DNA from 3 places in the Pseudomonas sp. XK-1 genome. Region 3 is predicted to be linked to each of the others. Evidence: predicted binding sites of a transcription regulator. Region 3 holds the regulator's gene; each other region holds the start of a gene.
The links. Region 3 encodes sigma-54, which starts transcription at its own class of promoters, with help from an activator protein. Its sites were predicted from a motif close to ANTGGCATNNANNTTGCTNT; they were not measured.

Region 1 (10,145 bases), 430 kb from region 3:
TCGATGGTGACGTTCTCGAAGGGTTCCTGCTTCACGCCGTCGACGACACGGATGATCACTTCCGGACGACCAACACCCATTTCGAAGCCTTCGCGACGCATGGTTTCGATCAGTACCGAGAGGTGCAGTTCACCACGGCCGGAGACCTTGAACTTGTCGGCGCTGTCGCCTTCTTCAACACGCAGGGCCACGTTGTACAGCAGCTCCTTGTCCAGACGCTCCTTGATGTTGCGGCTGGTGACGAACTTGCCTTCTTTACCGCAGAACGGCGAATCGTTGACCTGGAAGGTCATGGATACGGTCGGCTCGTCGACGGTCAGCGGCTTCATCGCTTCGACATGGTTGATGTCGCACAGGGTGTCGGAGATGAACAGCGAGTCCATGCCGCTGACGCAGACGATGTCACCGGCGGTGGCTTCTTCAACGTCGATGCGATGCAGGCCGTGGTGACCCATCAGCTTGAGGATACGACCGTTACGCTTCTTGCCGTCGGCGTCGATGGCGATCACCGGAGTGTTCGGCTTGACGCGACCACGGGCGATACGGCCAACGCCGATAATGCCGAGGAAGCTGTTGTAGTCCAGAGCGGAGATCTGCATCTGGAACGGACCGTCGATATCAACCTGCGGCGACGGCACGTTGTCGACGATGGACTGGTACAGCGGGGTCATGTCTTCAGCCATGTCGGTGTGATCCAGACCGGCGATGCCGTTCAGGGCCGAGGCGTAGACGACTTTGAAGTCCAGCTGCTCTTCGGTAGCACCGAGGTTGTCGAACAGGTCGAAGATCTGGTCCAGAACCCAGTCCGGACGCGCGCCTGGACGGTCAACCTTGTTGATCACCACGATTGGACGCAGGCCGGCTTCGAAGGCCTTCTTGGTCACGAAACGGGTTTGCGGCATCGGGCCGTCCTGGGCGTCGACCAGCAGCAGCACGGAGTCAACCATCGACATCACGCGCTCAACCTCACCACCGAAGTCGGCGTGGCCGGGGGTGTCGACGATGTTGATGTGGTAGCCGTTCCAGTTGATCGCGGTGTTCTTCGCGAGAATGGTAATGCCGCGCTCTTTTTCCTGGTCGTTGCTGTCCATCACGCGCTCGTCGTTGAGCTCGCCGCGCTCGAGGGTGCCGGACTGACGCAGGAGTTTGTCTACCAGGGTGGTCTTACCATGGTCAACGTGGGCGATGATGGCGATGTTGCGTAGATTTTCGATCACTTGTGTATCTCGATCAGAGGATTCGGTGTGCCGCTTATTCTAGGCGGCGAGTATTAACTAATTGCGATTTCTGCCAGGCGGCGTACGAGCGCTATGGCTGTTACGCCGCCTGTGGGTCGGGAGGGCGATGGCGGATGCTGCCGCCATTCAACCCGGGCGTCTTATGCCGGACGATAAACGCGCACATTGGCATGCCCCTCGCTGAGCAGATGGTGGGCATGCAAACGGCTCATCACGCCTTTATCGCAATACAGCAGGTATTGGCGATTGGCATCCAGCTCTTTGAAGCGGCTGTTCAGGGCATAGAACGGCAGCGTTTGCACTTCGATACCGGGCAGCTCGAGAGGCTGCTCTTCGGCGTTATCCGGGTGACGGATGTCGATGATGACATGACTGGCCAGGGCTTCGCTGACTTCCTCGACTTTGACGTCCTTGCCCAGCTCGTCGATCACCTTGTCGATCGGCAGCAGGGTCGCGCGCTCCAGGGCGCGCTCGAGGATCGCCATATCGAACTGGCGCTCCTCGTGTTCGATGCGGTCCTTCTTCGCCCGGGTGGTCGGGTTCACCGAGATCACGCCACAGTACTCGGGCATATGCTTGGCGAACTCGGCGGTGCCGATCTGGTTGGCGGTGTTGATGATGTCCTGCTTGTGGCTGGCGATCAGCGGGCGCAGCACCAGCATGTCAGTGGCCGAGTCGATCACCGAGAGATTGGGCAGGGTCTGGCTCGACACCTGGGAAATCGCCTCACCGGTGACCAGGGCATTGATCTGCAGCTTCTCGGCCATGCGCGTGGAGGCGCGCAGCATCATGCGCTTGAGGATCACGCCCATCTGGCTGTTGTCGACCTTGCCGAGGATCTCGCCCAGCACTTCCTCGAACGGCACGCTGATAAACAGCACGCGCTGGGAGCTGCCGAACTTCTGCCAGAGGTAATGCGCCACTTCCATCACGCCCAACTCGTGGGCACGGCCGCCGAGGTTGAAGAAGCAGAAGTGGGTAACCAGGCCGCGACGCATCATCTGATAGGCCGCCACGGTGGAATCGAAACCGCCGCTCATCAGCACCAGGGTCTGCTCCAGCGAGCCCAGCGGATAACCACCCAGGCCTTCGTGCTGGTTATGAATGACGAACAGGCGCTGATCGCGGATTTCCATGCGCACTTCGACTTGCGGCTGCTTCAGGTCGATCCCGGCCGCGCCACACTGCTGGCGCAACTGGCTGCCAACATAGCGCTCGATATCCATGGAGCTGAAGGCATGCTTGCCAGCGCGCTTGCAGCGTACGGCGAAGATCTTGCCCGGCAGCTGCTCGGCGAAATGCAGCTTGCATTTTTCCAGCACGTCGTCGAAATCGCCCAGGGGGTATTCATCGACCTGGAGGAAATGGGTGATGCCCGGCGTGCAGCGCAAACGCTCGATCATCGCCTGCAGGGTCTTCGGCTCACTGACCTGGGTTTCGACTTCCAGGTTGTCCCACACACCACTGACCAGCACCTGCGGATCGAGCTCACGCAAAACCGAACGAATATTCTTCGCCAGCTGCCGGATAAAGTGCTTACGCACCGGCCGACTTTTAATGGTGATTTCCGGGAAGACTTTAACGATCAATTTCATGAAAACAGTGAGTGCCGAGGCCGCGAAAAAACAGGGGCGCGGATTATAGCGGAAATTGCTCAAGCTTTGATCAAAAACATGCAGCACTTAACATGGCGCACCATTTAAGCGCATAGAGCAAATACATTGACCCATAACGGTGCAAATATTTTCCTTCTACACAGTTACAGCCCCCGCCAACCCTGAGTTTCAGGGCATGCACCCATTCCTGTGCACTGGCATGCAATTTGCTCCCTTGTGAGGCAGGTTGCCCTGGAGGACTATGCCGCCGGGCTGCACCGTACTATTGAGGGCTCACCATTCCGAGCCTTGGCCATCTGGAGGACAGCATGTCGAAGTCGATTCAACTGATTAAAGAACACGACGTGAAGTGGGTTGACCTGCGCTTCACTGACACCAAGGGCAAACAGCACCACGTGACCATGCCGGCACGCGACGCCCTGGACGACGAATTTTTCGAGCACGGCAAAATGTTCGACGGCTCCTCCATTCATGGCTGGAAAGGCATCGAAGCCTCCGACATGATCCTGATGCCGGTTGACGACACCGCCGTTCTCGACCCGTTCACCGAAGAGCCGACCCTGATCCTGGTCTGCGACATCGTTGAGCCGAGCACCATGCAGGGCTACGACCGCGACCCGCGCTCGATCGCCAAGCGCGCTGAAGAGTTCCTGAAAAGCACCGGCATCGGCGACACCGTATTCGTCGGCCCGGAGCCTGAGTTCTTCATCTTCGACGAAGTGAAGTTCAAGTCCGACATCTCCGGCTCGATGTTCAAGATCTACTCCGAGCAGGGTTCCTGGATGACCGACCAGGACGTCGAAGGCGGCAACAAGGGCCATCGCCCAGCCGTCAAAGGCGGTTACTTCCCGGTTCCGCCGTGCGACCACGACCACGAAATCCGTACTGCCATGTGTAATGCCATGGAAGAAATGGGCCTGGTCATCGAAGTTCACCACCACGAAGTGGCGACTGCCGGCCAGAACGAAATCGGCGTGAAGTTCAACACCCTGGTTGCCAAGGCTGACGAAGTTCAGACCCTGAAGTACTGCGTACACAACGTGGCCGATGCCTACGGCAAGACCGCGACCTTTATGCCCAAGCCACTGTACGGCGACAACGGCTCGGGTATGCACGTACACATGTCCATCAGCAAAGATGGCAAGAACACCTTCTCCGGCGAAGGCTATGCCGGCCTGTCCGACACCGCTCTGTACTTCATCGGCGGTATCATCAAGCACGGTAAGGCCCTGAACGGCTTCACCAACCCGTCGACCAACTCCTACAAGCGTCTGGTCCCAGGTTTCGAAGCACCAGTAATGCTGGCCTACTCGGCGCGTAACCGTTCGGCTTCGATCCGTATCCCGTACGTTTCCAGCCCGAAAGCCCGCCGTATCGAAGCGCGCTTCCCGGATCCGGCTGCCAACCCCTACCTGGCCTTCGCAGCTCTGCTGATGGCTGGCCTGGACGGCATCCAGAACAAGATCCACCCTGGCGACGCAGCCGACAAGAACCTGTACGACCTGCCGCCGGAAGAAGGCAAGCTGATCCCGCAGGTATGCGGCAGCCTGAAAGAAGCCCTGGAAGAGCTGGACAAGGGCCGTGCGTTCCTGACCAAGGGCGGCGTGTTCTCCGACGACTTTATCGATGCCTACATCGAGCTGAAGTCCGAAGAAGAAATCAAAGTACGCACCTTCGTACACCCGCTGGAATACGACCTGTACTACAGCGTCTAATCCCGCACGCAACACAAGAGGCCACCTTCGGGTGGCCTTTTTGCGTTTTACCGTCCCCCATCTGGCGGCCCGGCTCGACCTTTTACCCCAGCCTTTGCTGCACTGGCGCACGCCCGGCCATCAGCACCCTTGCCAGCGCGCGCAGCCGGTGCAAGTCTTAGCACACCCCCATCAGGAGAGTTCGGCCATGCGCCCTCTACTCATCTGCCTGCTCCTCGGCCTGGCCCTGCCGGCCAGCGCGCAGATCTACAAATACACCGACGCCAAGGGCAATACCGTGTTCACCGATCAGCCGCCGGAAGGCCAGGCCGCGGAGAGCGTGCAACTGCCAGAGACCAATAGCGTAAATATGCAGGTGCCCAGCCTGCCGCCGACCGACAACACCGACGACGAGCCCCCGGTAGCGCCCTATAGCCTGCTGCAGGTGACCGGTCTGCCCAGCGACGAAGCCATGCGCGCCAACAACGGCACCTTCAGCGTCAGCATTCAGATCGAGCCACGCCTGGCCGCCGGCCACCGCCTGCGCCTGTTGCTCGACGGTCAGCCCTATGGCCAGGCGAGCAATGTACCGATGCTGCAGCTGACCAATGTCGACCGCGGCGAGCACAGCCTGGCCGTGGAGGTCCTTAGCGGCGAGCAGTCGGTCCAGCAGAGCGAGCCGGTCAACTTCACCGTGCAACGGGTCAACACCAGCAGCCCGGCCCTGCGCCCACCACCACCGCCGTCACCCAAGCCCAAGGCGACCCCCTGACCATGCGCACCCTGCTGCTCTGCTGCCTGCTGTTGCTCGGTCTGCCCGTCGCCGCCCAGGTCTACACCTATATAGATGCCGAGGGTAATCGGGTCTTTACCGACAAGCCCAAGTCGGGCGACGCCCAGCGTATCGAGCTGAACCCGGGCAACTCGATGCCGGCGCTCGCCCCGCCCGTAGCGCCGGATGCCCCCGCCAGCGCGACACAACCGAGCCAGCGCTACCAGGTGCTGCGGATTCTGGTACCACAGCCGGATGCCACCGTGCGCGACAATGCCGGCAACCTGATTGTCAGCGTCAACAGCGAACCGGCGCTGTTTCCCGGGCACAGCTATCGCTTGCTGCTCGATGGCAGCGAAGTGGGCCAGACCGGACGCAGCCCGGTCTTCCCCCTGGAAAATATCGACCGCGGCACTCACCAACTGGCGGTTGAAATCATCGACCAGCAGGGCCGCATCATCGAACGTACCCCCAGCCAGCCCTTCCACATGCTGCGCATTTCCCTGGCACAGAAGCGCATGGTCAATCCGTGCAAGAAAGACGACTACGGCGTACGCCCGGAATGCCCGCTCAAGGACAAACCGCCGGAAAAGAAAGACATCCCACTGATCCCCTTTATCTGAGTCGCGCCTTCGACACACCACTCCGATAGCCCGAACGCCAATCGCGCACCAACACGGTGCAGCAAGGCCAGGCTATTTCTATACTCTCCCTGTTTTGGGTCGCGCATGGCGACCCTACTGCGCCGAAAAGCAGCCATAAGCCGAGGCATCGCACTTAAACACGCTTCTTTTCAGGGCTTTGGTTTGCTTCTTGCATTTTCCCGCAGCATTGGCCGCCGCTTTGCGGCCCGCAGCGAAACGTCGGCAGACCTTACCTATGATCATCAACGACGCATTGCACCGCCTGTTACTCGACAACCTGACCACCGCCACACTGCTGCTTAACGCCGAATTGCGCCTTGAGTACATGAACCCGGCGGCGGAGATGCTCCTGGCCGTCAGTGGCCAGCGCAGCCACGGGCAATTTATCAGCGAACTTTTTACCGAATCGGCGGAGGCCCTCGGTGCCCTGCGCCAGGCCGTCGACCATGCCCACCCGTTCAACAAGCGCGAAGCCGTACTGACTTCGGTCAGCGGCCAGACCCTGACGGTCGACTATGCCGTGACCCCGCTGTTCAACAAGGGCGAGACCCTGCTGCTGCTGGAAGTGCACCCACGCGACCGCCTCCTGCGCATCACCAAGGAAGAGGCGCAACTGTCCAAGCAGGAAACCACCAAACTGCTGGTGCGCGGCCTGGCCCACGAGATCAAGAACCCCCTGGGCGGCATCCGCGGTGCGGCGCAGCTGCTGGCACGTGAACTGCCCGAGGAAAGCCTCAAGGACTACACCAACGTGATCATCGAGGAGGCCGACCGCCTGCGTAATCTGGTCGACCGCATGCTCGGCTCGAACAAGCTGCCGTCCCTGGCGATGACCAACGTGCATGAAGTGCTGGAGCGGGTCGGCAGCCTGGTGGAGGCCGAAAGCCAGGGCAGCATCACCCTGGTGCGTGACTACGACCCGAGCATCCCCGACGTACTGATCGACCGCGAGCAAATGATCCAGGCCGTGCTCAATATCGTGCGCAACGCCATGCAGGCCATAGGCGGGCAGAACGAACTGCGCCTGGGCCGCATCACCCTGCGCACCCGCACCCTGCGCCAGTTCACCATCGGCCATATCCGCCATCGTCTGGTGACCAAGATCGAGATCATCGACAACGGCCCGGGCATCCCGGTCGAGCTGCAGGAAACCATCTTCTATCCCATGGTCAGCGGGCGTGCCGACGGCACCGGCCTGGGCCTGGCGATTACCCAGAACATCATTAGTCAGCACCAAGGTCTGATCGAGTGCGAGAGCCATCCCGGCCATACCGTGTTCTCGATCTTCCTGCCGCTGGAACAAGGAGTAACTCCGTCATGAGTCGCAGTGAAACCGTCTGGATCGTCGATGACGACCGTTCCATCCGCTGGGTACTGGAAAAAGCCCTGCAACAGGAAGGCATGACCACGCAGAGCTTCGACAGCGCCGACGGCGTGCTCAGCCGCCTGGTACGTCAGCAGCCGGACGTGATCATCTCGGATATCCGCATGCCCGGTGCCAGTGGCCTGGAGCTGCTGGCGCGCATCCGCGAACTGCACCCGCGCCTGCCGGTGATCATCATGACCGCCCATTCCGACCTCGACAGCGCGGTCGCCAGCTACCAGGGCGGTGCCTTCGAGTATCTGCCCAAGCCCTTCGATGTCGATGAGGCCGTCTCCCTGGTCAAGCGCGCCAACCAGCACGCCCAGGAACAGCAGGGCCTGGCCGCACCGGTGGAGCTGGCGCGCACGCCGGAGATCATCGGCGAAGCGCCGGCGATGCAGGAGGTGTTCCGCGCCATCGGCCGCCTCAGCCATTCCAATATCACCGTGCTGATCAACGGCGAGTCCGGCACCGGCAAGGAGCTGGTGGCCCACGCCCTGCACCGCCACAGTCCGCGCGCCGCCTCGCCCTTTATCGCCCTGAATATGGCGGCGATCCCCAAGGACCTGATGGAGTCCGAGCTGTTCGGCCATGAGAAAGGGGCCTTTACCGGCGCGGCCAACCTGCGTCGCGGGCGCTTCGAGCAGGCCGACGGCGGCACCCTGTTTCTCGACGAGATCGGCGATATGCCGGCCGACACCCAGACCCGCCTGCTGCGCGTGCTGGCCGACGGCGAGTTCTACCGGGTCGGCGGCCATACCCCGGTCAAGGTCGACGTGCGCATCATCGCCGCCACCCACCAGAACCTGGAAACACTGGTGCAGGCCGGCAAGTTCCGCGAAGACCTGTTCCACCGCCTCAACGTGATCCGCATCCATATCCCGCGCCTGGCCGACCGCCGCGAGGACATCCCCACCCTGGCCCGCCACTTCCTCAGCCGCGCCGCCCTGGAGCTGGCGGTCGAACCGAAACTGCTGAAGAACGAAACCGAAGACTATCTGCAGCAGCTGCCCTGGCCCGGCAACGTGCGCCAGCTGGAGAACACCTGCCGCTGGATCACGGTGATGGCCTCCGGGCGCGAAGTGCATGTCGACGACCTGCCGCCGGAGCTGCTCAGCCAGCCCCAGGACAGCGCACCGATCAGCAACTGGGAACAGGCCCTGCGCCACTGGGCCGACCAGGCCCTGGGCCGCGGCCAGTCGAACCTGCTCGACAGCGCCGTACCGGCATTCGAGCGGATCATGATCGAGACCGCCCTCAAGCACACCGCCGGCCGCCGTCGCGACGCCGCCGTGCTGCTGGGCTGGGGCCGCAACACCCTGACCCGCAAGATCAAGGAACTGGGCATGAATATCGGCGGCGACGACGAAGAAGGCGACGACTAAGCCGCCCCCAGCCGCTGGATAACCCCGCAGTGCATCCAGGCTGGCGCATAGCCCCCTATCTATGCGCCAGCCTGCGGCGGTGCCGCCTCGCAGGCCTGGCCCAACCCAACGCAATGCGTAGACCCTACGCTCGGACGCAAGTCTCGCAGAACGTAGGAGCGGCCCATGGCCGCGAATAGGGCATGCCCGGCAAAGTCATCGCGGGCATGGCCCGCTCCTACAGGTACCTGCAAGCCGAAAGACGCAATTGCCCCCAGTTTGCTGCGCGACAGCGCGGCGTCTGGACGACGGGGCATTTCCTACGAATCCCCTGCCCCCCCCCGAATCGCGCCGCACTTGCCCGAGTTTCATCTCAATGAATTTGCGCCGTGACAATGCACCATCTGCGCACGCTGCACCGCCAAGGTTCACCCGACGACTCACTGAAAGGTCCGAACAAAAGGCTGAAGCCCAGTATTTGCAGGGCCTGCAGGCATCGTAATAAAACTGGCACACAGTCTGCATAGACTCTAGTAATCCCAGTTTCGGGGACCTTGGTACAGGCAGGCCGGGGATTCCCCTCTTTTATTCATGCACCAGGCTGACCGTCAGCCGCCAGCGCCCGTCCACCTCCTCAGCGCGCCATTCGCCGCGCAGCGGACGGGCCGCCACCACACGCAACAGCAGATCCTTCCTTTCCCGCTGCAAACGCCAATTGGCCAGCCGCCCCTGCACCTGCAGCTGGCCTTGCTGTTCCCGGCCAAAACTCTGCAGACGCAGGTTGAACACCCCCGCCGCATGCTCTTCGCGCGGCACAGGTTCGACGTTGAACCACAGCTCGAGTACCCCCTCGCGCACCTCCACCTGCTTGAGCCAGAGCGGCTCGGGCTGAAACAGCCGACCGATCATCAGGCCGAGCAATAGACCGAACAGCGCCAGGGAGGCGATCACGCGCGCCCACGGACGCGGCCGCGGGTCTGTAGAATGCTGCTGGTCTTCACACTCGGAGCCGCGCATGTTTCACGTGATCCTCTTTCAACCGGAAATTCCACCGAATACCGGCAACATTATCAGGCTCTGCGCCAACAGCGGCTGCCACCTGCACCTGATCGAGCCCCTGGGCTTCGAGCTGGATGACAAGCGCCTGCGCCGCGCCGGCCTCGACTACCACGAGTACGCCAGCCTGCAGCGCCACGCCGACCTGCCCAGCTGCCTGGAAAGCCTCGGCCAGCCGCGGCTCTTCGCCTTTACCACCAAGGGCTCGCAGCCCTTCCATCAGGTCAGCTACCAACCCGGCGACGCCTTTCTGTTCGGCCCGGAAAGCCGTGGCCTGCCCCAGGAGATCCGCGACAGCCTGCCGCCCGAACAGCGCCTGCGCCTGCCCATGCGCGAGGGCTGCCGCAGCCTTAACCTGTCCAACACCGTCGCCGTGGCGGTCTATGAGGCCTGGCGTC
Region 2 (10,145 bases), on a different contig from region 3:
CAATAGTTTCCTCCATTGAGTCCCGTAAGATATTCCCGGATAGGGAGACAATATATTTTTGCTCCATTGGTTGCCTGCTCCCTGCCCGATTAATAATCTGAGTTGTAAATATCGTTATTCTCGTACGGTTGCATAGTGTCGGTGTTTAGGCCCCTAGTTCTATCTCTATCCAGAGCCTGGCCTCCACCAGGCGCAATGGATTGACCACCGCCGGGGGCAATTGACTGGCCACCACCTGGGCCTATAGATAGGCCGCCGCCAGGCCCAATGGATAATCCGCCGCCAGGTGCAATCGACTTTCCGCCACCAGGGGCAATCGAATCACAGCCACCGGGGCCAATCGAGTTAGGGACGCAGTCACGCCACGCTTCTGCATTGGCGACACCTGAACAAGCGAGCAGCGTTATTAGTAACCCTGAAAGTTTCATTTTGTTATCTCCGTCTTAGTGTTGAGACGCTACCCCTAACGACACGTCCTGTCCAACCGCCATACGCACGGATAGCAAGTCTCCGCACGTCTGACGGTTCCAACAGTAATGGGGTCTAATGGTTGACTAAAAGAAGTAGATTGTGCGAGCCGGCCGCGGCCACCAGCAGGGCGCGCTTGGCGGCGATCTGGCCCTGCACTTCGGCAAGGTCCGGGTAGGGCAGCACCTGGCGCAGCAGGCCCTGGGCCTGATAGGGCGCGATGGGCGTCTGGCCATTGAGATGGGCGGCGACTTCGAGCAGGTGCTCCACCGCGATCACGTCCAGCCCCGAGGCCAGGCTGGCTTCTTCGGCGTTGGCCTTGGGCACCATTAAGGTGCGGCCGGCGGCGCGGGCGGCCAGTGCGGCGGGCAGCACGCCCTGTACTGGGCGAATCGCCCCGGACAGCGCCAGCTCGCCAAGGCATTCGAGCTGCTCCAATGCGCTGGCCGGCACCTGGCCGCTGGCGGCGAGAATGCCCAAGGCAATCGCCAGGTCGAAACGCCCGCCGTCCTTGGGTAGATCCGCCGGGGCCAGATTGAGGGTGATGCGTCTGGGCGGGAACTCGAAGGCGCAGTTGAGGATGGCGCTGCGCACCCGGTCCTTGCTTTCCTTGACCGCTGTTTCCGGCAGGCCGACCAGGGCCAGGGAAGGCAGGCCGTTGGCCAGATGGGCCTCGACCGTCACTGCCGGAGCTTCGACGCCGACTTGGGCGCGGCTGTGGACTATGGCCAGGGACATCGATCACTCCTTGATCGGCTGAGGCATCCGCTGCGGGTGTTACTCGTGGGTGGCGGCGGCTTCTGGGCTGCGGGCTTCCATCTCGGCGACTTTGGCTTCTAGGGCTTCCAGGCGGGCACGGGTGCGGGCCAGTACGACCATCTGGCTGTCGAATTCGTCGCGGCTGACCAGGTCGAGCTTGCTGAAGCCGCTTTGCAGCAACAGCTTGAACTGGGCTTCCAGCTCGCTGCGTGGCAGCGGGCTGTCGCTGTTGAACAGGCGGGAGGCCTGATGGCTAAGGGCGTCGAGCAAGGCTTTGGGTGGCAGCATGGTGAGGTTCCGGTAACAGATGGTCGCCAGTGTAGCACGCAGTGCCGGACGGCTTGCCTGGGCGAGACTGGCGCACTGGGCGGGCGCGCTGCACGCTTTTCGCGCGTGGGGTGGCAGGGTGTCGCACCATTGTTGTGCGTTGATTGCGTCCAAATGTCCGCGATAAGCCCCTGTTTGGTGGCTAACTACATGAAATAAGTGGCTTTTACGGGAGTTGGCAGGCTTTCTGCTTTGTCTCTTGCGACGCATGCTCCGATGCAGTTCCGGTGCGTCAGGCGAAGCGGGGAAGTGCTTCGCCGGGATCTGTTGGTGAGCATCGGTGCCGCTGGGTCAGGGCCGCGATGCATTACAAAAGCCAGACACTGCGCTTAGACTTGAGTCGGGTTCGTAATTCCTGGGGCAAGTCCACCTTACACGGGAGAAAGTTACATGAAGCTAGTCACTGCCATCATCAAGCCGTTCAAGCTGGACGACGTCCGTGAGTCACTGTCGGAGATCGGCGTGCAGGGCATCACTGTCACTGAAGTCAAAGGCTTCGGTCGTCAGAAAGGCCATACCGAGTTGTACCGCGGTGCCGAATACGTGGTCGATTTTTTGCCGAAGGTGAAAATCGACGTGGCCATCGCTGACGATCAGCTCGATCGTGTGATCGAGGCCATTACCAAGGCCGCCAACACCGGCAAGATCGGTGACGGCAAGATTTTCGTTGTAAACCTGGAACAGGCGATCCGCATCCGTACCGGCGAAACCGATACCGACGCGATCTAAACGCCCTTCGAACCCCACACGCCCCAGGAGTTAAACCATGACTCTGCGAAAAATCGCAGGGCTAGGAGCCCTTTTGTCTCTCGTTCCTGGCTTTGCCATGGCCGAAGAGGCAAGCCTGAGCAGCGGCGACACAGCCTGGATGCTGGTGGCCACTGTGCTGGTGCTGTTTATGACCATTCCCGGTCTGGCACTGTTCTATGCCGGCATGGTGCGTTCCAAGAACGTGCTGTCGGTGTTGATGCAGTGCTTTGCCGTGACCGGTCTGATCAGCATCCTGTGGGTCGTTTACGGCTACAGCCTGGCATTTGACACCACCGGCATGGAGCAGGGTGTGGTCAATCTCAACTCCTTTGTCGGCGGTTTCTCCAAAGCCTTCCTCAGTGGTCTGACCCTGGACAGCCTGGTGGCCACGGTGCCGGAGTCGGTGTTCATCACCTTCCAGATGACCTTTGCCATTATCACTCCCGCCCTGATCGTCGGAGCCTTTGCCGAGCGCATGAAGTTCTCGGCCATGCTGATCTTCATGGCGGTGTGGTTCACCCTGGTCTATGCGCCCATCGCGCATATGGTCTGGGCCGGCGACGGCGCACTGATGTGGGACTGGGGTGTGCTGGACTTCGCGGGTGGCACCGTGGTGCACATCAACGCGGGTATTGCCGGGCTGGTGGCCTGTCTGGTGTTGGGCAAGCGCAAGGGCTTCCCGACTACCGCCATGCCGCCGCACAACCTCGGCTACACCCTGATCGGCGCAAGCATGCTCTGGGTCGGCTGGTTCGGCTTCAACGCCGGCTCGGCTCTGGCCGCCAACGGCAGCGCTGGTATGGCCATGCTGGTGACCCAGATTGCCACTGCCACCGCGGCGCTGAGCTGGATGTTCGCCGAGTGGATCACCCATCGCAAACCCAGCGTGCTGGGCATTGCTTCGGGTGCGGTGGCGGGCCTGGTGGCCATCACTCCGGCGTCCGGTACGGCCGGTCCCATGGGGGCCCTGGCGATCGGCCTGGCCAGCGGGGTGATCTGCTTCTTCTGTGCCACCAGCCTGAAACGCAAACTGGGTTATGACGACTCTCTGGACGTTTTCGGCGTGCATGCCGTGGGCGGTATCGTCGGGGCTATTCTCACCGGGGCGTTCGCCGCGCCGGCGCTGGGTGGCTTTGGCGAAGTGGAGAACATTCCTGCGCAGTTGTGGGTGCAGTTCGAGGGGGTGGCCTTCACGGTGGTGTACACCGCGCTGGTGACCTTCGTGATCCTGAAAGTGATCGACCTAGTAATGGGCCTGCGTGTCAGTGACGAGGAAGAGACCATCGGCCTCGATCTCGCCCTGCATAACGAGCGCGGCTACAACCTGTAAGCACACGGAGCGCGTCCGGAGCCAACCCCGGACGCCTTAACCGAATAGCGCTATAAAGCGCACGGCAAGAGGTGAACCATGGACAACACAGCATTGACTGCACTGCAGTACGGTTTTGATACCTTCTACTTTTTGGTTTGCGGCGCCCTGGTGATGTGGATGGCAGCGGGTTTTGCCATGCTCGAATCCGGGTTGGTGCGGGCCAAGAACACCACCGAGATTCTCACCAAGAACATCGCCCTGTACGCAGTGGCCAGCGTGATGTACCTGGTGATCGGCTACCACATCATGTACTCCAGCCCGGAAGGCGGCATTCTGCCAAGCCTGGGCTTCCTGCTGGGTGAAGAGAACAGCGTCGAGTCGGTTCTGGCCGGCGGTGATGACGCGCCCTACTACTCGGCCCGTTCCGACTTCTTCTTCCAGGTGGTGTTTGCCGCGACCTGCATGTCGATTGTCTCCGGTGCCGTGGCCGAGCGCATGAAGCTGTGGGCCTTCCTGGCTTTCGCCGTGGTCATGACCGGTTTCATCTACCCGGTACAGGGCTTCTGGAAATGGGGTTCGGGCTTCCTCAACGAAGCGGGCTTCCTCGACTTCGCCGGTTCCGGTGTGGTGCATATGGCCGGTGCTGCCGCTGCTCTGGCTGGCGTGCTGCTGCTGGGTGCGCGTAAGGGCAAGTACGGTGCCAATGGCCAGGTCAACGCCATTCCGGGTGCCAACCTGCCGATGGCAGCCCTGGGTACCTTTATCCTGTGGATGGGCTGGTTCGGTTTCAACGGCGGCTCGCAGCTGAAGATGAGCACCATCGAAGACGCCAACGCCGTGGCCAACGTGTTCGTTAACACCAACATGTCCGCTGCCGGCGGTCTGATTGCGGCGCTGATCGTGGCGCGTATCCTGTTCGGCAAGGCTGACCTGACCATGGCCCTCAACGGTGCCCTGGCTGGCCTGGTGGCCATCACCGCCGAGCCGCTGACCCCGACTGCCCTGCAAGCAACCCTGATCGGTGGCGTGGGTGGCGTGCTGGTGGTGTTCTCCATCCTCGGCCTGGACAAGCTCAAGCTCGACGATCCAGTCGGTGCCATCTCCGTCCACGGTGTGGTCGGTATCTGGGGCCTGCTGGCTGTCTGCCTGACCAACAGCGACTCCAGCCTGGGTGCCCAGCTGCTGGGTATCGGTGCGATCTTCGCCTGGGTGTTTATCGCCAGCCTGATCGTCTGGTCCATCATCAAGCTGGTGATCGGCCTGCGCGTTACCGAGGAAGAAGAATACGAAGGCGTGGACATCGCCGAGTGCGGTATGGAAGCCTATCCGGAGTTCACCAAGAACTGATTGTCCGGAGTTTCGACGAGGGCGCCTTTATGGCGCCCTTTGTTTTTTCTGCGGGCCGTCAGAGCCTGCCGGAGTTTGCGCACGCTGCTGTTGTGATGCACCGGCAACAGACCCTAGAATGCGCGCCGTTGAGCGCAGATCGCCGATGCGTAGCGCTCAATCCGGGCAAGGCCACAGGATTTTTTTCCAGCGACGTTAGAAAGCTGACGCAGCTGGGCTATAACTACTCTGCTTTTCGCAAGTCATGAGGTTGAACATGAGCGACGAAGATCTGGAACACGACGAACTGGAAGGCGCTGACGAGGACGACGGCGAGGAACTGGCCGCCGCCGACGATGGCGACAGTGTGGATGATGACGGTGACGACGAAGTCGTACCCGCCAGCAAAAGCAAGAAGGTCAAGGCTGCCGTTGACGTCGAGGAGCTGCCCAGCATCGAAGCCAAGCAGAAAGAGCGCGATGCCCTGGCCCGCGCCATGGAAGAGTTTCTTTCCCGCGGCGGCAAGGTGCAGGAAGTCGAGCCGAATGTGGTCTCCGATCCGCCCAAGAAGCCGGATAGCAAATATGGCAGCCGCCCCATTTAAGCGGTTGGCATAGCGCAAAAAGCCCGCATGGCAGACGCCGTGCGGGCTTTTTTGTGGCTTTTCCTCGTCCACTGCTGCGTTCAGGTGCCGGCACCTAAGTGTGAAGGGATCTGATTTCGTAGGGTGCGCTGTGCGCACCAGTTCTAGCTGTCGACTCTTGGTGCACGCGGCGCACCCTCTCCTGGGTGGCTCCTGCAAGCAGTGTCACCCTCTTCGGGCCGTCGCTGCGCGACGTAGGGCTTGTGGGCGCGGCTCTATCGGTTTACGCCCAGCTATGCAGCAGCGCGGGCAATTCGGCGAGGCTGCGAATCTGCCCGTCCGGGGTGTTGTCGGCCTCCCAGGCCTTGCCCTGGGGGTTGAACCAGATGGCGCGCAGGCCGGCGGCCTGGGCCCCGGCGATATCGTCGCTGGGGTGGTCGCCGATATGCACCGCATGCTCGGCGGCGATTCCTGCGCGTCTGAGGGCTTCCTGGAAGGGCTTGGGATCGGGCTTGCCGACCCCCAGCTCCTCGGCGCACAGGGCGAACTGGAAGTAATCGGCCAGGCCCAGGCGGCGCACATCGGCATTGCCGTTGGTGATCACTCCGAGCTGGAAGCGGTTGGCCAGGGTTTCCAGGGTCGGATGCACTTCGGCGAACAGCTCGACCTGATGGCGCGCCGCGAGGAACACCTGGAAGCCGGCCTCGGCCAGCACCTGGGCATCGCTGTGCGGGTAACCGGCGTTCTCCAGGGCCTGGAACAGAATGCGCCGGCGCAGCTCACTGAGGCGGTGCTTGAGCATCGGCTCGGCCTGCAGCAGGCCGGCACGGATGGTCCACAGATGCTCCACCGGCACCGCACCCAGGCGTGGCGCATGCATGGCCAGCCAGTTGCGCAGCGCCGCCTCGGCGTCCTGCATCACTGGAGTGACATCCCACAGGGTGTCGTCGAGGTCGAAGGTAATCAGCTGGATGCTCATTCTGTGCTGCCTTTGCGTTTGGCTCGGGGGTGGGCCTTGTCATAGACCGTGGCCAGGTGCTGGAAATCCAGGTGGGTGTAGACCTGGGTGGTGGCGATATCGGCGTGGCCGAGCAGTTCCTGCACCGCGCGCAGGTCCTGGGATGATTCCAGCATATGGCTGGCGAAACTGTGGCGCAGCATATGCGGGTGCAGGTGCTGACCGAGTTCGCGCACGCCGGCCTGGCGTACCCGCAGCTGCACCGCGCGCGGGCCGATGCGGCGGCCTTGCTGGCTGATAAAGACCGCGCCGTCGCTCGGGTTGGCCAGCGCGCGCAGCGGTAGCCACTGTTCCATGGCCTGGCGCGCCATGCGTCCGAGCGGCAGTTCGCGGGTCTTGTTGCCCTTGCCGAGCACCCGCACCAGACCGGCGGGCAGATCCAGGCCGTCGAGGTTGAGGCTGACCAGCTCCGACAGGCGCAGGCCCGAGGAGTAGAACAGCTCAAGCATGGCCTGGTCGCGGCGGGCGATAAAGTCGTCCTCCAGCGCGCCGTCGAGCAGTTGCGCGGCGCGGTCGGTGTCCAGGGTTCTGGGTAGGCGGCGTTCGCCCTTGGGCGGGCTCAGGCCGCTGGCCGGGTCGCTCTGGCAGTGGCCTTCGCGGATCAGGTAGCGGTACAGGCCGCGGGTCGCCGAGAGCAGGCGCGCCAGGCTGCGGCTGGATTGCCCCTGCATATTCAGGCGGCCGACCATACGCCGTAGGCGCGCGGTATCGAGCGCGGCCCAGCTGTCGATCTGCTCCTGGGTGCAGAACGCCAACAGCGTGCTCAGGTCGTGGCGATAACCGGTGAGGGTGTGTGGCGACAGCTGGCGCTCGCTGCGCAGGTGTTCGAGGTAGGCGTCAAGAGCAGCTTCAAGCTTCAAGCGGCAAGCTCCGTAGGATGGGTTAGCGGCGCGTGGCGCAAGATTCATGTGCCAGATATTAATCGTGCGCCGCGTAACCCATCGCGGCGATTTTGATGGGTGTCATGAGGTGCATCCATGCACCTCACCCTGCGGGCCGCTAAAGCGGTGCAAAACGGCATCCTGCCGTTTTGTCGCTTTGCTCAACCTGGGCGGTCCCACCCATCCTACGGGTCAGCGTACCGAACGCAGCGGCGTGGCGAAACCCGGTACGACGCGGGCCAGTACTTCGGCGATATAGCCGAGGAACAGGGTGCCCAGGGAGCTCTTGTAGTGTTGCGGGTCAGTGCTGCCGATCGCCAGTACGCCGTGCAGGCCCTGAAAGGACAGTGCCACCACCGCGGCGGAGCCGACCTGGGTACCTTCCGCGCCGAACAGGAAACTCAGTTCATGTTCGCGCAGCACGCCGCAGATGGTCTTGCCACCGGCCAGCAGGCCGCCGATGGCCTGGTGCGCTTCGGCGCTGCTGACCGAACGGCCCACCGGCAAGGCGGCGTCGCTGAACAGGATCAGGCTGACGAAGGGCACCTGGAATTCGCTGCGCAGGCTGTCTTCGACACAGCTGACCACTTCTTCCAGGCTGCTGGCGTCGAGCAGATCGAGCACCAGGCGACGGGTCTTGTCGAACAGGCGGTCGTTGTCGCGGGCCACGTCCATCAGTTGCGAGAGGCGATGGCGCATCTCGATATTGCGCTCGCGCAGCAGTTTGACCTGACGCTCGACCAGCGACACGGTGTCGCCGCGCTGGTGCGGAATACGCAGCTCGGGGATCAGCTCGTCGTGGTCGATAAAGAATTCCGGATGCAGGCGCAGGTAGGCGGCGACTGTTTCCGAATCCAGTGGTTTGGGTGAATCCTGCTTGTCGGTCATAGGCGAACCTGTCCTTCGTACACGCGTACCGCGGGTCCGGTCATCATAACGGGCTGACCTGGGCCTGCCCACTCGATGGACAGCTTGCCGCCCGGCAGTTCGATCTGCACCGGCGAATCCATCCAGCCCTGGCTGATCGCCGCTACGGCCGCGGCGCAGGCACCGGTACCGCAGGCCTGGGTTTCCCCGGCACCGCGTTCCCAGACGCGCAGCTTGGCGCGCTGGCGATCCAGCACCTGGAGGAAACCGACATTGACCCGCTGCGGAAAGCGCGGATGGTGTTCGAGTTTCGCGCCCAGGCTGTGTACCGGCGCAGTGTCGACGCTGTCGACGCGCAGCACGGCATGGGGGTTGCCCATGGACACGGCGGCCAGTTCGACGTTCAACCCGTCGACCTCGACCACATAGCTCAGCGCCTGCTGCTCGGCCTGGAACGGGATATCGGCCGGCACCAGTCGCGGCGGGCCCATGTTGACGCTGATCTGGCCGTCGCTGCGTACGTCCAGCTCGATGATGCCGCCCTTGGTTTCCACGCGCATCTGCCGCTTTACCGTCAGGCGCTTGTCCAGCACGAAGCGGGCGAAGCAGCGCGCACCGTTGCCGCACTGCTCCACTTCCGAGCCGTCGGCATTGAAGATGCGGTAGCGGAAGTCGACGTCCGGGTTGCTCGGCGGCTCGACGATCAGCAGCTGATCGAAGCCCACGCCGGTGTGGCGGTCGCCCCACTGCTTGGCGTTCTTCGGCTGGATATGTGCGTGCTGGCTGACCAGGTCGAGGACCATAAAGTCGTTGCCGAGGCCGTGCATCTTGGTAAAGCGCAATAACATGAGCTTGTCCTTAGCGGGCGGGCGGCAGGCAGCTTTCGCCGGCAAACAGCTCGCTGAGCGTCTCGCGGCGACGCACTTCGAAGGCCTGGTCACCCTCTACCATCACCTCGGCGGCGCGGCCGCGGGTGTTGTAGTTGGAGCTCATGACAAAACCATAAGCACCGGCCGAGCGCACGGCCAGCAGATCGCCTTCGGCCAGGACCAGGTCGCGGTCCTTGGCGAGGAAGTCGCCGGTTTCGCAGATCGGCCCGACTATGTCGTAGTTGCGGCTGCTGCCGTCGCGCGGCTGCACCGCCTGCACGTCCATCCAGGCCTGGTACAGGGCCGGGCGGATCAGGTCGTTCATCGCCGCATCGACGATGGCGAAGTCCTTGTGTTCGGTGTGCTTGAGGTACTCGACCCGGGTCAGCAGCACGCCGGCGTTGGCCACGATCGAGCGGCCCGGCTCGAACACCAGGGCCAGGTCGCGGCCGGCAATGCGCTCACGCACCGCCTTGATATAGTCGCCGGCCAGCGGTGGCTGCTCGTCGCGGTACTGCACGCCGAGGCCGCCGCCCAGGTCCAGATGCTTGATCTGGATGCCGCGTGCGGCCAGACGGTCGATCAGCGTCAGCAGGCGATCGAGGGCATCGAGAAAGGGCGGCAGGGTGGTCAGCTGCGAGCCGATATGGCAATCGACGCCGATGATCTGCAGGTTCGCCAATTCGGCGGCGCGGGCGTAGACCGCTTCGGCCTGCTCGATATCGATGCCGAACTTGTTCTCTTTCAGCCCCGTGGAGATATAGGGGTGGGTGCCGGCGTCGACGTCCGGGTTGACCCGCAGGGAAATCGCCGCGGTCTTGCCCAGTTCGGCGGCAACCAGCTGCAGGCGTTCCAGCTCTTCGGTGGATTCGACGTTAAAGCAGTGCACGCCCACTTCCAGGGCGCGGCGCATATCGTCGCGGCTCTTGCCGACGCCGGAGAAGACGATCTTGCTCGCCTCGCCACCGGCGGCCAGCACCCGCTC
Region 3 (10,145 bases):
CTATGACCGGGTCAAGGGGCTGCTGGTCGCCAGCGAGGGAGTGTTTGTCACCCGCGAGCCGCTGACTCTGACCGGGCCTTCGAGCAATCTGGAGCTGGACGGTACCCTGGATATGCACCAGGAACGGGTCGATGCCAAGTTGCTGGTGACCCTGCCAGTGAGCAATAACCTGCCCCTGGCCGCCCTGATCGTAGGAGCCCCGGCGATTGGCGGTGCGCTGTTTATCGCCGACAAGCTGCTGGGCGACCGGGTAGCGCGCTTCGCCAGCGTGCAGTACGACGTCAAGGGCCCCTGGCAGGACCCGCAGATCAGCTTCGACAAACCCTTTGAGAAACCGCAGTGAGTGGGCGTCTTTGGACGTGCGGCTGTGCAGTCTGCGGCCATGGCTTGTAAGCTGATGGTTCGAGCCGTTTTCGGAAGCCGTGCGTTATGAGTCTCGCCGTCATTCAAATGGTCAGTCAGGCCGATGTGCTGGCCAACCTGGCCCAGGCCCGGCTGTTATTGGAACAGGCCGCGGGCAGAGGGGCGCGGCTGGCGGTGTTGCCGGAAAACTTCGCCGCCATGGGACGCAGTGACCTGGCCGAGCTCGGCCGTTGTGAAGCGGTGGGCGAGGGGCCGATACTGCCCTGGCTGTATCAGACCGCCCGCGATCTGGGCCTGTGGATTGTCGCCGGTACCCTGCCGCTGCCGCCGGACGCCCAGCCTGGGGCCAAGCCCCGCGCCTGTTCGCTGCTGATCGACGAATACGGCCAGCGGGTGGCGCGTTACGACAAACTGCACCTGTTCGATGTGGAGGTCGGCGACAGCCATGGCTGTTACCGTGAGTCGGATGACTTCGCCTACGGTGAACAGGTGGTGGTGGCGGATACGCCGCTGGGGCGTCTGGGGCTGACAGTGTGTTACGACCTGCGCTTTCCCGAACTCTTTAGCGCCCTGCGCGAGGCGGGGGCCGAGCTGATCAGCCTGCCGGCGGCCTTTACTGCGGTGACCGGCGCGGCGCACTGGCAGGTGCTGACCCGCGCCCGCGCCATCGAAACCCAGTGCTATGTGCTGGCAGCCGGGCAGGGTGGCAGTCATCCGGGCGGCCGTGAAACCTTTGGCCATTCTGCGATCATCGACCCCTGGGGCCGGGTACTGGCCGAGCAGGCCGCGGGCCAGGCGGTGCTCGTGGCCGCGCGCGATGCCGCGGAACAGGCCGCCATCCGCCAGCGCATGCCGGTGGCCCGGCACAAACGATTTTTTGCCACAGCCGAACCCCGGCTGCCTGGCGTGGAGCAGTCATGAACGAGATAAAGCCGTTATGAGCGAGATGTTGATGTCCGTCAGTGAACATCTGTTGGGTCCGGGCGGTTTGACCCTTGAGCAGCTACCCGAGGTATTGGCCGAACTGGCCGGCCCGGGTATCGATGCCGCCGACCTGTATTTCCAGAGCCAGGTCTCGGAAACCTGGGCGCTGGAGGATGGCATCGTCAAGGAAGGCAGCTTCAACCTCGACCAGGGCGTCGGCGTGCGTGCCCAGTCCGGGGAGAAAACCGGTTTTGCCTACAGCAATGCGATTACCGCCACGGCCCTGAGCCAGGCGGCGCAGGCCGCCCGTTCGATTGCCCGGGCGGGGCAGCATGGCCGCGTACAGGCCTTCAGCAGCCTGCAGATGACGGCGCTCTATGCGCCGGATAACCCGCTGGATGTACTGGGCCGCGCGGAAAAGGTCGAGTTGCTCAAACGCATCGACGTCGCCACCCGCGCCCTCGATCCGCGGATCAAGCAGGTGTCGGTCAGCCTGGCTGGCGTATGGGACCGGGTGCTGGTCGCCGCCACTGACGGCAGCCTGGGCGCGGATATCCGCCCGCTGGTGCGTTTCAATGTCAGCGTGATCGTCGAGCAGAACGGCCGCCGCGAGCGCGGCAGCCATGGCGGCGGCGGGCGTACCGACTACCGCTACTTCCTCGAGCAGACCAGCAATAACGAAGAGCGCGCCATGGGCTATGCCCGTGAGGCCCTGCGCCAGGCGCTGGTCAACCTGGAAGCGATTCCGGCTCCGGCCGGCAGCATGCCGGTGGTGATGGGCGCGGGCTGGTCCGGCGTGCTGCTGCACGAAGCGGTCGGCCACGGCCTGGAAGGCGACTTCAACCGCAAGGGCAGCTCGGCTTACAGCGGGCGCATGGGCGAGCAGGTGGCCTCCAGCCTGTGCACCATCGTTGATGACGGCACCCTGGCCGAGCGTCGCGGCTCCCTGAGCATGGACGATGAGGGCACCCAGACCCAGTGCACCACACTGATCGAGAACGGCGTGCTCAAGGGCTATATGCAGGACAAGCTGAATGCCCGTCTGATGGGCGTGGCCTGCACCGGCAACGGTCGCCGTGAGTCCTATGCGCACCTGCCGATGCCGCGTATGACCAACACCTACATGCGGGCTGGCGAAAGCGATCCGGAAGAAATCATCCGTTCGGTGAAGAAGGGCATCTACTGCGCCAACCTCGGCGGCGGTCAGGTGGATATCACCAGCGGCAAGTTCGTCTTCTCCACCAGCGAGGCCTACCTGATCGAGGACGGCAAGATCACCGCCCCGGTCAAGGGCGCAACCCTGATTGGCAACGGCCCGGAAGCCATGAGCAGGGTGTCGATGGTCGGTAACGACCTTGCGCTGGACAGCGGCGTCGGTACCTGCGGCAAGGACGGCCAGTCGGTGCCGGTCGGTGTCGGTCAGCCGACCCTGAAAATCGATTCGATTACGGTGGGTGGGACGGGGGCTTGATCGAGGCGCTGTTCCATTTCCTGGTGGAGGTGTTGTTGTATGGCAAAGGTTACTGGTCATTACGGCTGCTATCGCTGGGTAGGATCGAGCCGAGTGACTGGAATGACGGACTGGTGAGTGCGATCGGTTTGGCGGTTACCCTGGCCTGGTGCGTGCCTTTGTTGCTTTGGCTGACGGGTAACCCGCAGGCGTAGGATGGGTTAGCCGAAGGCGTAACCCATCAGGGCTGAGAGGCCTAGCGCAAGCCGCGCTGGGTTTCATCCAGTTCGCGGATGTATTTGAAGATTTTGCGTGACGCGGCTGGCGGCTTGTTCTGCGCCAGTTCGTGCTGGCCCTGGCGGATCAGCTGGCGCAGGTGCTGGCGGTCGGCTTCGGGGTATTCGCCGACAAATTTTTCCAGGGTGTCGTCGTCGCCGTTGAGCAAGCGGTCGCGCCAACGCTCTAGGTTATGAAAGCGTTCGTTGTACTGGCGGGTGGAGGCATCCAGCTGGTCGAGCAGAGTGAGAATGGATTCGATGTCCTGATCGCGCATCAGCCGGCCGATAAACTGCACATGGCGTTTTTTCGCGGCATTGGCGGTGTGTTTCGGCGCTTCGGCCAGTGCGCGACGCAGCTCGTCGGTCAGCGGCAGCTTGTTCAGCAGATCGAGTTTCAGGGTGGTCAGGCGTTGCCCCAGATCCTGTAGCGCATGCAACTCGCGCTTGACCTGGGTTTTGCTCTTCTCGCCGGAGAAGTCGTCAAGGTATTCAGACATGGTGGCGGTCCAGTGGATAACGCCGACATGATAGCAGCAAGTTTCCAGCTGTAAGCGTCTGGCTTGTCTGGCCGCGCCTGCAGCTTATCGTTCAGGAGTGTTTATGAGTGCAGTAGATATCGTCGGCCCCGAGGCCGTGCCGCAATTGCAGGCCCAGGTCGAGCAGATTATTGCCGAGGCCCGCAAGCAGGGAGCCAGCGCCTGCGAAGTGGCCGTGTCGGTGGAGCAGGGGCTGTCCACCACGGTGCGTCAGCGCGAGGTGGAAACCGTCGAGTTCAACCGCGATCAGGGTTTCGGCATCACCCTCTATGTCGGTCAGCGCAAGGGCTCGGCCAGTACCTCGGCCAGTGGTGAGGCGGCGATCCGGGAAACCGTCGCGGCGGCCCTGGCGATTGCCAAGCATGCCTCCGAAGACGAATGCGCCGGTCTGGCCGATGCCGGGCTGATGGCTCGCGAACTGCCGCAGCTGGACCTGTACCACGCCTGGTCGATCACCCCGGAGCAGGCCATCGAGCAGGCCCTGAGCTGCGAAGCGGCGGCCTTCGCCGCGGATGGGCGGATCAAGAATGCCGACGGCACCACCCTCAATACCCATCAAGGTTGCCGGGTCTATGGCAACAGCCATGGTTTTGTCAGTGGTTATGCCAGCACCCGGCACAGCCTGAGTTGCGTGATGATCGCCGAAGACGGCGGGCAGATGCAGCGCGACTACTGGTATGACGTCAACCGCCAGGGCGAACTGCTGGCCGACGCCGCCAGCATCGGCCGGCGTGCCGCCGAGCGCGCGGTCAGTCGCCTGGGCGCGCGCCCGGTACCCACCTGCGAAGTACCGGTGCTGTTCGCCGCCGAGCTGGCCACCGGCCTGTTTGGCAGCTTTCTCGCGGCGATTTCCGGCGGCAACCTGTACCGCAAGTCGTCCTTCCTCGAAAACAGCCTGGGGCAGCAGCTGTTTCCCGAGTGGCTGAAGCTCGACGAGCGTCCGCATATCCCCCGCGCCCTGGGTAGCGCCGCTTTCGATGGTGATGGCCTGGCCACCTATGCCAAGTCCTTTGTTGAGCGCGGCGAGTTGCTGTCCTATGTGCTCGGCACCTACTCCGGGCGCAAGCTGGGCATGCCCAGTACGGCCAATGCCGGCGGCGTGCACAACCTGTTTGTCAGCCATGGTGACGAAGATCAGAAGGCCCTGCTTAAGCGTATGGGCCGCGGTCTGCTGGTCACCGAGCTGATGGGCCAGGGCCTGAATATGGTCACCGGCGACTATTCCCGCGGCGCGGGCGGCTACTGGGTGGAGAACGGCGAGATCCAGTTTCCGGTGCAGGAAGTCACTATCGCCGGCAACCTGCGGGATATGTTCCGGCAGATTGTCGCGGTGGGCAATGATCTGGAACTGCGCAGTAACATCCGCACCGGCTCGGTGCTGATCGAGCGGATGACGGTGGCCGGTAGTTGATTCGGGCTGTATGAAAAAGGGGCTGTCGCTTAAGCGCTCAGCCCCTTTTTTATTGCTTCGATCAGCTATTCGCCTTCGTCGAAGTAGTTGTTGATCAGCTCGCTCAGGGCGTTGAGCGCTTCGCCGTCCTGTTCGCCCTCGGTATGCAGGTGCACGGACGTGCCCTTGCCGGCGGCGAGCATCATCACGGCCATGATGCTCTTGCCGTCCACCAGGCTGTCCGGCGCGCGGCCGATCTTGACCTGGCAGGGGAAGCGGCCGGCGACGCCAACGAACTTGGCCGCCGCACGGGCATGCAGGCCAAGCTTGTTGATGATGGTGATTTCGCAGGCGGGCATCGCGGCAATTCCTTAACTGAGGTCGCGGTGGCGAATCTGGACGTTCTTCAGGATGGGTTTGAGGGTTTCGCCGAGGCGATTGGCCAGGTATACCGAGCGGTGATGGCCGCCGGTGCAGCCGATCGCTACCGTGACATAGGCGCGGTTGCTGGCGGCAAAGCGTGGCAGCCACTTGACCAGGTAGGCGAGGATGTCCTGAAACATGTCTTCGACATCGGCCTGGGCCGAGAGGTAGTCGGACACCGGCTGATCCAGGCCGGAGAATTCGCGCAGGTCCGGCTTCCAATAGGGGTTGGGCAGGCAGCGCACGTCAAACACCAGATCGGCATCCACCGGCATGCCGCGCTTGAAGCCGAAGGACTCGATAAGAAAGGCGGTACCCGGCTCAGGCTGGTTGAGCAGGCGCAGTTTGAGGCTGTCGCGCAACTGGTAGAGATTGAGGTGGGTGGTGTCGATCTTCAGGTCGGCCAGGTCGATGATCGGGCCCAGCAGCAGGCTTTCGTCGGCGATGGCTTCGGCCAGCGAGCGGCTTTCGTTGGTCAGCGGATGGCGCCGGCGGGTTTCGGAGAAACGCTTGAGCAGGGTCTCTTCATCGGCGTCGAGGTAGATCACATCGCACTTGATATGCCGCGCGCGTACCTCTTCGAGCAGCTCGGGGAAGCGCTTGAGGTGGCTGGGCAGGTTGCGCGCATCGATCGACACGGCCACCTGCGGGTGGAGCAGCTCGGTATGCAGCAGGGCGCGCTCGGCCAGCTCTGGGAGTAGGCCGGCGGGCAGGTTGTCGATGCAATAGAAGCCGTTGTCCTCAAGTACATCGAGGGCGGTGCTTTTGCCGGAGCCGGAGCGACCGCTGACGATGATCAGGCGCATGCTCAGTCTCGATTGAGTTGGCTTTGCACGTCGACCACCACCTGGTACAGGGCCTCATTGCTCTGAGCCTGGCGCAGGCGGTCACGCACGTCGCTGCGGTCGAGCATGCTGGCGATCTGCCGGAGCAGTTCCAGGTGGGCGTCGGTCGCGGCTTCGGGAACCAGCAGAACAAACAGCAGATCGACCGGGGCACCGTCGATGGCATCGAAGTCCACCGCGGCATTGAGTCTCAGCAAGGCGCTGATCGGTGCGTTGCAACCGGGCAGGCGACAGTGCGGAATGGCGATGCCATTGCCGAAACCGGTCGAGCCGAGTTTTTCGCGGGCGATCAGGCTTTCGAAGATGTCTTGGCCGTCCAGGTCAGGCAGCTCGCGCGCCACCAGGTTGGCAATCTGTTCGAGAACACGTTTTTTGCTGCCGCCCGGCACGTTCACCAGGGAACGGCCGGGGGTCAGGATAGTTTCAAGTCGGATCATAGGAGATAGACGAGGTCAGCGGGCCAGTGCGCCCTGTTGACGGTCGAGCTGTTTTTCCTTGTGCTTGATGAGTTGGCGATCGAGTTTGTCGGTGAGTAAATCGATTGCTGCATACATGTCTTCGTGTACCGCATTGGCGACAACCTCGCCGCCGGCAATGTGCAGGGTCGCTTCGATTTTCTGCTTGAGCTTCTCGACCTCCATGATGACTTGCACATTGGTGATTTTGTCGAAGTGGCGCTCCAATCGACCGAGTTTTTCCTCGATGTAGGCGCGCATGGCGTCGGTCACATCCAGCTGGTGTCCACTGATGTTGACTTGCATACCGCATTCTCCTTGTTGCCGTGTGTAAGAGGCAGGCAATAGGCCTGCCGCCGGAACACTGTGGCGTGGAAGACCCTGGCAGAACGAGTCTGGCACTGTCGCCGCCCGCGCATTGGCAGCGAAGTTGCTTGCGCGAAAAGGCGAGGCCGGGTGTTGTTGCGTGCAGTGTGAACCGTCTTCCTTCTTGTACCGCCTAGATCAATCGCTTGCGCTCGCTGGATGGCGCTATCCCGAGGGATTCACGGTACTTTGCGACTGTACGGCGGGCTACTTGAATGCCCTGTGCTTCCAGTAAACCAGCGATCTTGCTGTCACTCAACGGCTTTTTTGCATTTTCCGCGGCGACCAGTTTTTTGATGATGGCGCGGATCGCGGTGGACGAGCATTCGCCGCCCTCGGAGGTGCTGACGTGGCTGGAGAAGAAGTATTTCAGTTCGTAAATGCCACGCGGGGTGTGCATGAATTTCTGCGTGGTGACCCGCGAGATGGTTGACTCGTGCATGCCCACCGCCTCGGCGATATCGTGCAATACGAGAGGTTTCATCGCCTCGTCACCGTAGTCGAGGAAGCCGCGCTGGTGTTCGACGATCTGCGTGGCGACCTTCATTAGGGTTTCGTTGCGGCTTTGCAGGCTCTTGATAAACCAGCGCGCTTCCTGCAGCTGGTTGCGCATAAAGGTGTTGTCGGCGCTGGAGTCGGCGCGCTTCACAAAACCGGCGTACTGCGCGTTGACCCGCAGGCGCGGCATGGCTTCCTGGTTCAGCTCCACCAGCCAGCGCTCGTTGTGCTTGCGTACGATCACGTCGGGCACCACGTATTCCGGCTCGCTCGATTCGATCTGCGAGCCGGGGCGCGGGTTGAGGCTCTGGATCAGCTCGATAACCTGGCGCAGCTCGTCTTCCTTGAGCTTCATGCGGCGCATCAGCTGGCTGTAGTCGCGGCTGCCGAGCAGGTCGAGGTAGTCGTTGGCCAGGCGCTGGGCCTCGCTCAGCCAGGGGGTTTTGGCGGGCAGCTGGCGCAGTTGCAGGAGCAGGCATTCGCCGAGGTTGCGCGCGGCAATGCCAGCGGGCTCGAACTGCTGGATGCGGTGCAGCACGGCCTCGACTTCGTCCAGTTCGATATCCAGTTCCGGGTCGAAGGCTTCAACCACTTCTTCCAGGGTTTCTTCCAGATAGCCCTGCTCGTTGATGCAGTCGATCAGGGTGACCGCGATCAGGCGATCCTTATCGGACATGGGCGAAAGGTTGAGTTGCCAGAGCATATGGCTCTGCAGGCTCTCGCCGCTGGACGTGCGGGTGGTGAAGTCCCACTCGTCATCGTCGTTGCTGCTGCTCGGCAGGCTGCTGGCGCTGGTCTGGTAGATGTCTTCCCAGGCGGTGTCGACCGGCAGTTCATTGGGAATGCGCTCGCCCCAGTCGCCTTCTTCCAGGTTGTCCACGGTCTGCGTGGTTTCCTGGTAGTTGGGCTCCTGGAAGCTGGACTCTTGCTGTTCGCTGGAAGTGGCGCTTTCTGCGCCATCGGCCATGGGGTCCGAGTTGTCGAAATCTTCGCCGTCTTCCTGGCGTTCGAGCATCGGATTGGATTCCAGTGCCTCCTGGATCTCTTGTTGCAGATCCAGGGTCGACAGTTGGAGTAGGCGAATGGCCTGTTGCAGCTGCGGTGTCATCGTCAGCTGCTGGCCCATCTTCAGGACTAGCGATGGTTTCATTGCAGACCTTATTTACCGGCGTCTGTGCGCAATCCACTACAGGGCGCGGAAGCGCCACAAGGAAGCAAATTATATGCCTGACTCTAAGGGGTTTGCCTAGGGGTGGTGCTTGTTTGCGTGAGAAAAGCCCCTGTTACAGGCGGAACTCATGCCCCAGGTACACCTCTTTGACCGTCTGGTTGGCCAGGATGGCGGCGGAGTCGCCTTCGGCGATCAGTTGGCCGTCACTGACAATGTAGGCGGTTTCGCAGATGTCCAGGGTCTCGCGCACGTTGTGATCGGTGATCAGCACGCCAATGCCCTTGGCCTTGAGGTGGTAGATGATCTGTTTGATATCGCCGACCGAGATCGGGTCAACCCCGGCAAAGGGTTCGTCGAGCAGGATGAACTTGGGCGAGGTCGCCAGGGCGCGGGCAATTTCTACGCGCCGGCGTTCGCCGCCGGACAGGCTCATGCCGAGGTTGTCACGAATATGGCTGATATGGAATTCCTGCAGCAGGCTTTCCAGCTCCTTGCGCCGCTCGCTGCGGTCCAGGTCCTTGCGGGTTTCCAGAATGGCCATGATGTTGTCGGCCACGCTGAGCTTGCGGAAGATCGAGGCTTCCTGCGGCAGGTAGCCGATGCCGGCACGGGCGCGGCCGTGCATCGGTTGGTGGCTGACATCGAGGTCGTCGATCAGGATGCGACCCTGGTCGGCCTGGACCAGGCCAACGATCATGTAGAAGCAGGTGGTCTTGCCCGCGCCATTGGGGCCAAGCAGGCCGACGATCTGCCCGCTGTCGATGCTCAGGCTGACGTCGCGCACGACTTGGCGGCCTTTGTAGCTCTTGGCCAGGTGCTGGGCTTTCAATGTGGCCATGGTTACTGCGCCTGCTGGTCGGCTGGTTTGTTCTTGGGCTGGATCACCATGTCGATGCGCGGTCGCGGCACGCTGACATTGCTGCCTGTAGCACGGCCGGCGTTGACGATCTGGCGCTGGGTGTCATAGACGATCTTCTCGCCTTCGAAGGTGTTGCCTTCCTGGATCACCTTGGCCTGGTCGATCAGCACGATGCGCTCGTTGGCGGCGAAGTACTGGATGGTCAGGCCGTAGGCCTTGACGATCTGCTTGTCGGTGGCCGGCAGCTGCTCGTAATAAGCCGGCTTGCCGACGGCGGTAAACACGTCGATATCGCCCGCCGGGGTCTGGGTGATGGTCACGGTGTCGCCCGTGATCTTCAGCGTGCCCTGGGTGATAACCACGGTGCCGCGGTACACGGCCACACCTTGCTTGTCGTCAAGTTCGGCGCTGTCGGCCTGAATCCGGATCGGTTGTTCGCGATCCGATGGCAGGGCCCAGGCGCTGATGCTTCCGAGCGCGGCGCTGAGACCGAAAAGAAGGGGGAGGGTTTTAACGAGCCTCATGCTGACCTCTTACATTGGACAGCAGGAGCATCCTGCCGTCATTCAAGTACGCTTTCATTCCTT

Region 1: glnA (glutamate--ammonia ligase) is a predicted target of sigma-54. The motif match lies at 3,048-3,067, and genes of this name have one in related genera.
Region 2: glnK (P-II family nitrogen regulator) is a predicted target of sigma-54. The motif match lies at 1,729-1,748, and genes of this name have one in related genera.

What each region holds. Positions count from the first base shown of each region.
Region 1 covers NZ_JBBPES010000001.1:318,242-328,386, reverse strand. Annotated here, with positions in the region: gene typA (translational GTPase TypA) at 1-1,217, opposite strand, end outside; gene thiI (tRNA uracil 4-sulfurtransferase ThiI) at 1,379-2,833, opposite strand; gene glnA (glutamate--ammonia ligase) at 3,163-4,569, shown strand; gene WMW70_RS01425 (DUF4124 domain-containing protein) at 4,757-5,320, shown strand; gene WMW70_RS01420 (DUF4124 domain-containing protein) at 5,323-5,943, shown strand; gene glnL (nitrogen regulation protein NR(II)) at 6,200-7,285, shown strand; gene ntrC (nitrogen regulation protein NR(I)) at 7,282-8,712, shown strand; gene WMW70_RS01405 (hypothetical protein) at 9,277-9,708, opposite strand; gene trmL (tRNA (uridine(34)/cytosine(34)/5-carboxymethylaminomethyluridine(34)-2'-O)-methyltransferase TrmL) at 9,707-10,145, shown strand, end outside.
Region 2 covers NZ_JBBPES010000006.1:25,940-36,084, forward strand. Annotated here, with positions in the region: gene WMW70_RS16195 (hypothetical protein) at 1-67, opposite strand, end outside; partial or broken gene WMW70_RS16200 (magnesium chelatase domain-containing protein) at 559-1,206, opposite strand; gene WMW70_RS16205 (accessory factor UbiK family protein) at 1,246-1,515, opposite strand; gene glnK (P-II family nitrogen regulator) at 1,945-2,283, shown strand; gene WMW70_RS16215 (ammonium transporter) at 2,321-3,634, shown strand; gene WMW70_RS16220 (ammonium transporter) at 3,713-4,963, shown strand; gene sutA (transcriptional regulator SutA) at 5,220-5,546, shown strand; gene WMW70_RS16230 (HAD family hydrolase) at 5,809-6,504, opposite strand; gene xerC (tyrosine recombinase XerC) at 6,501-7,451, opposite strand; gene WMW70_RS16240 (DUF484 family protein) at 7,617-8,312, opposite strand; gene dapF (diaminopimelate epimerase) at 8,309-9,139, opposite strand; gene lysA (diaminopimelate decarboxylase) at 9,150-10,145, opposite strand, start outside.
Region 3 covers NZ_JBBPES010000001.1:744,847-754,991, forward strand. Annotated here, with positions in the region: gene WMW70_RS03265 (YhdP family protein) at 1-343, shown strand, start outside; gene WMW70_RS03270 (carbon-nitrogen hydrolase family protein) at 430-1,284, shown strand; gene tldD (metalloprotease TldD) at 1,301-2,758, shown strand; gene WMW70_RS03280 (hypothetical protein) at 2,755-2,952, shown strand; gene yjgA (ribosome biogenesis factor YjgA) at 2,994-3,512, opposite strand; gene pmbA (metalloprotease PmbA) at 3,616-4,962, shown strand; gene WMW70_RS03295 (HPr family phosphocarrier protein) at 5,028-5,300, opposite strand; gene rapZ (RNase adapter RapZ) at 5,313-6,170, opposite strand; gene ptsN (PTS IIA-like nitrogen regulatory protein PtsN) at 6,173-6,646, opposite strand; gene hpf (ribosome hibernation-promoting factor, HPF/YfiA family) at 6,662-6,970, opposite strand; gene WMW70_RS03315 (RNA polymerase factor sigma-54) at 7,164-8,678, opposite strand; gene lptB (LPS export ABC transporter ATP-binding protein) at 8,812-9,537, opposite strand; gene lptA (lipopolysaccharide transport periplasmic protein LptA) at 9,540-10,082, opposite strand; gene lptC (LPS export ABC transporter periplasmic protein LptC) at 10,069-10,145, opposite strand, start outside.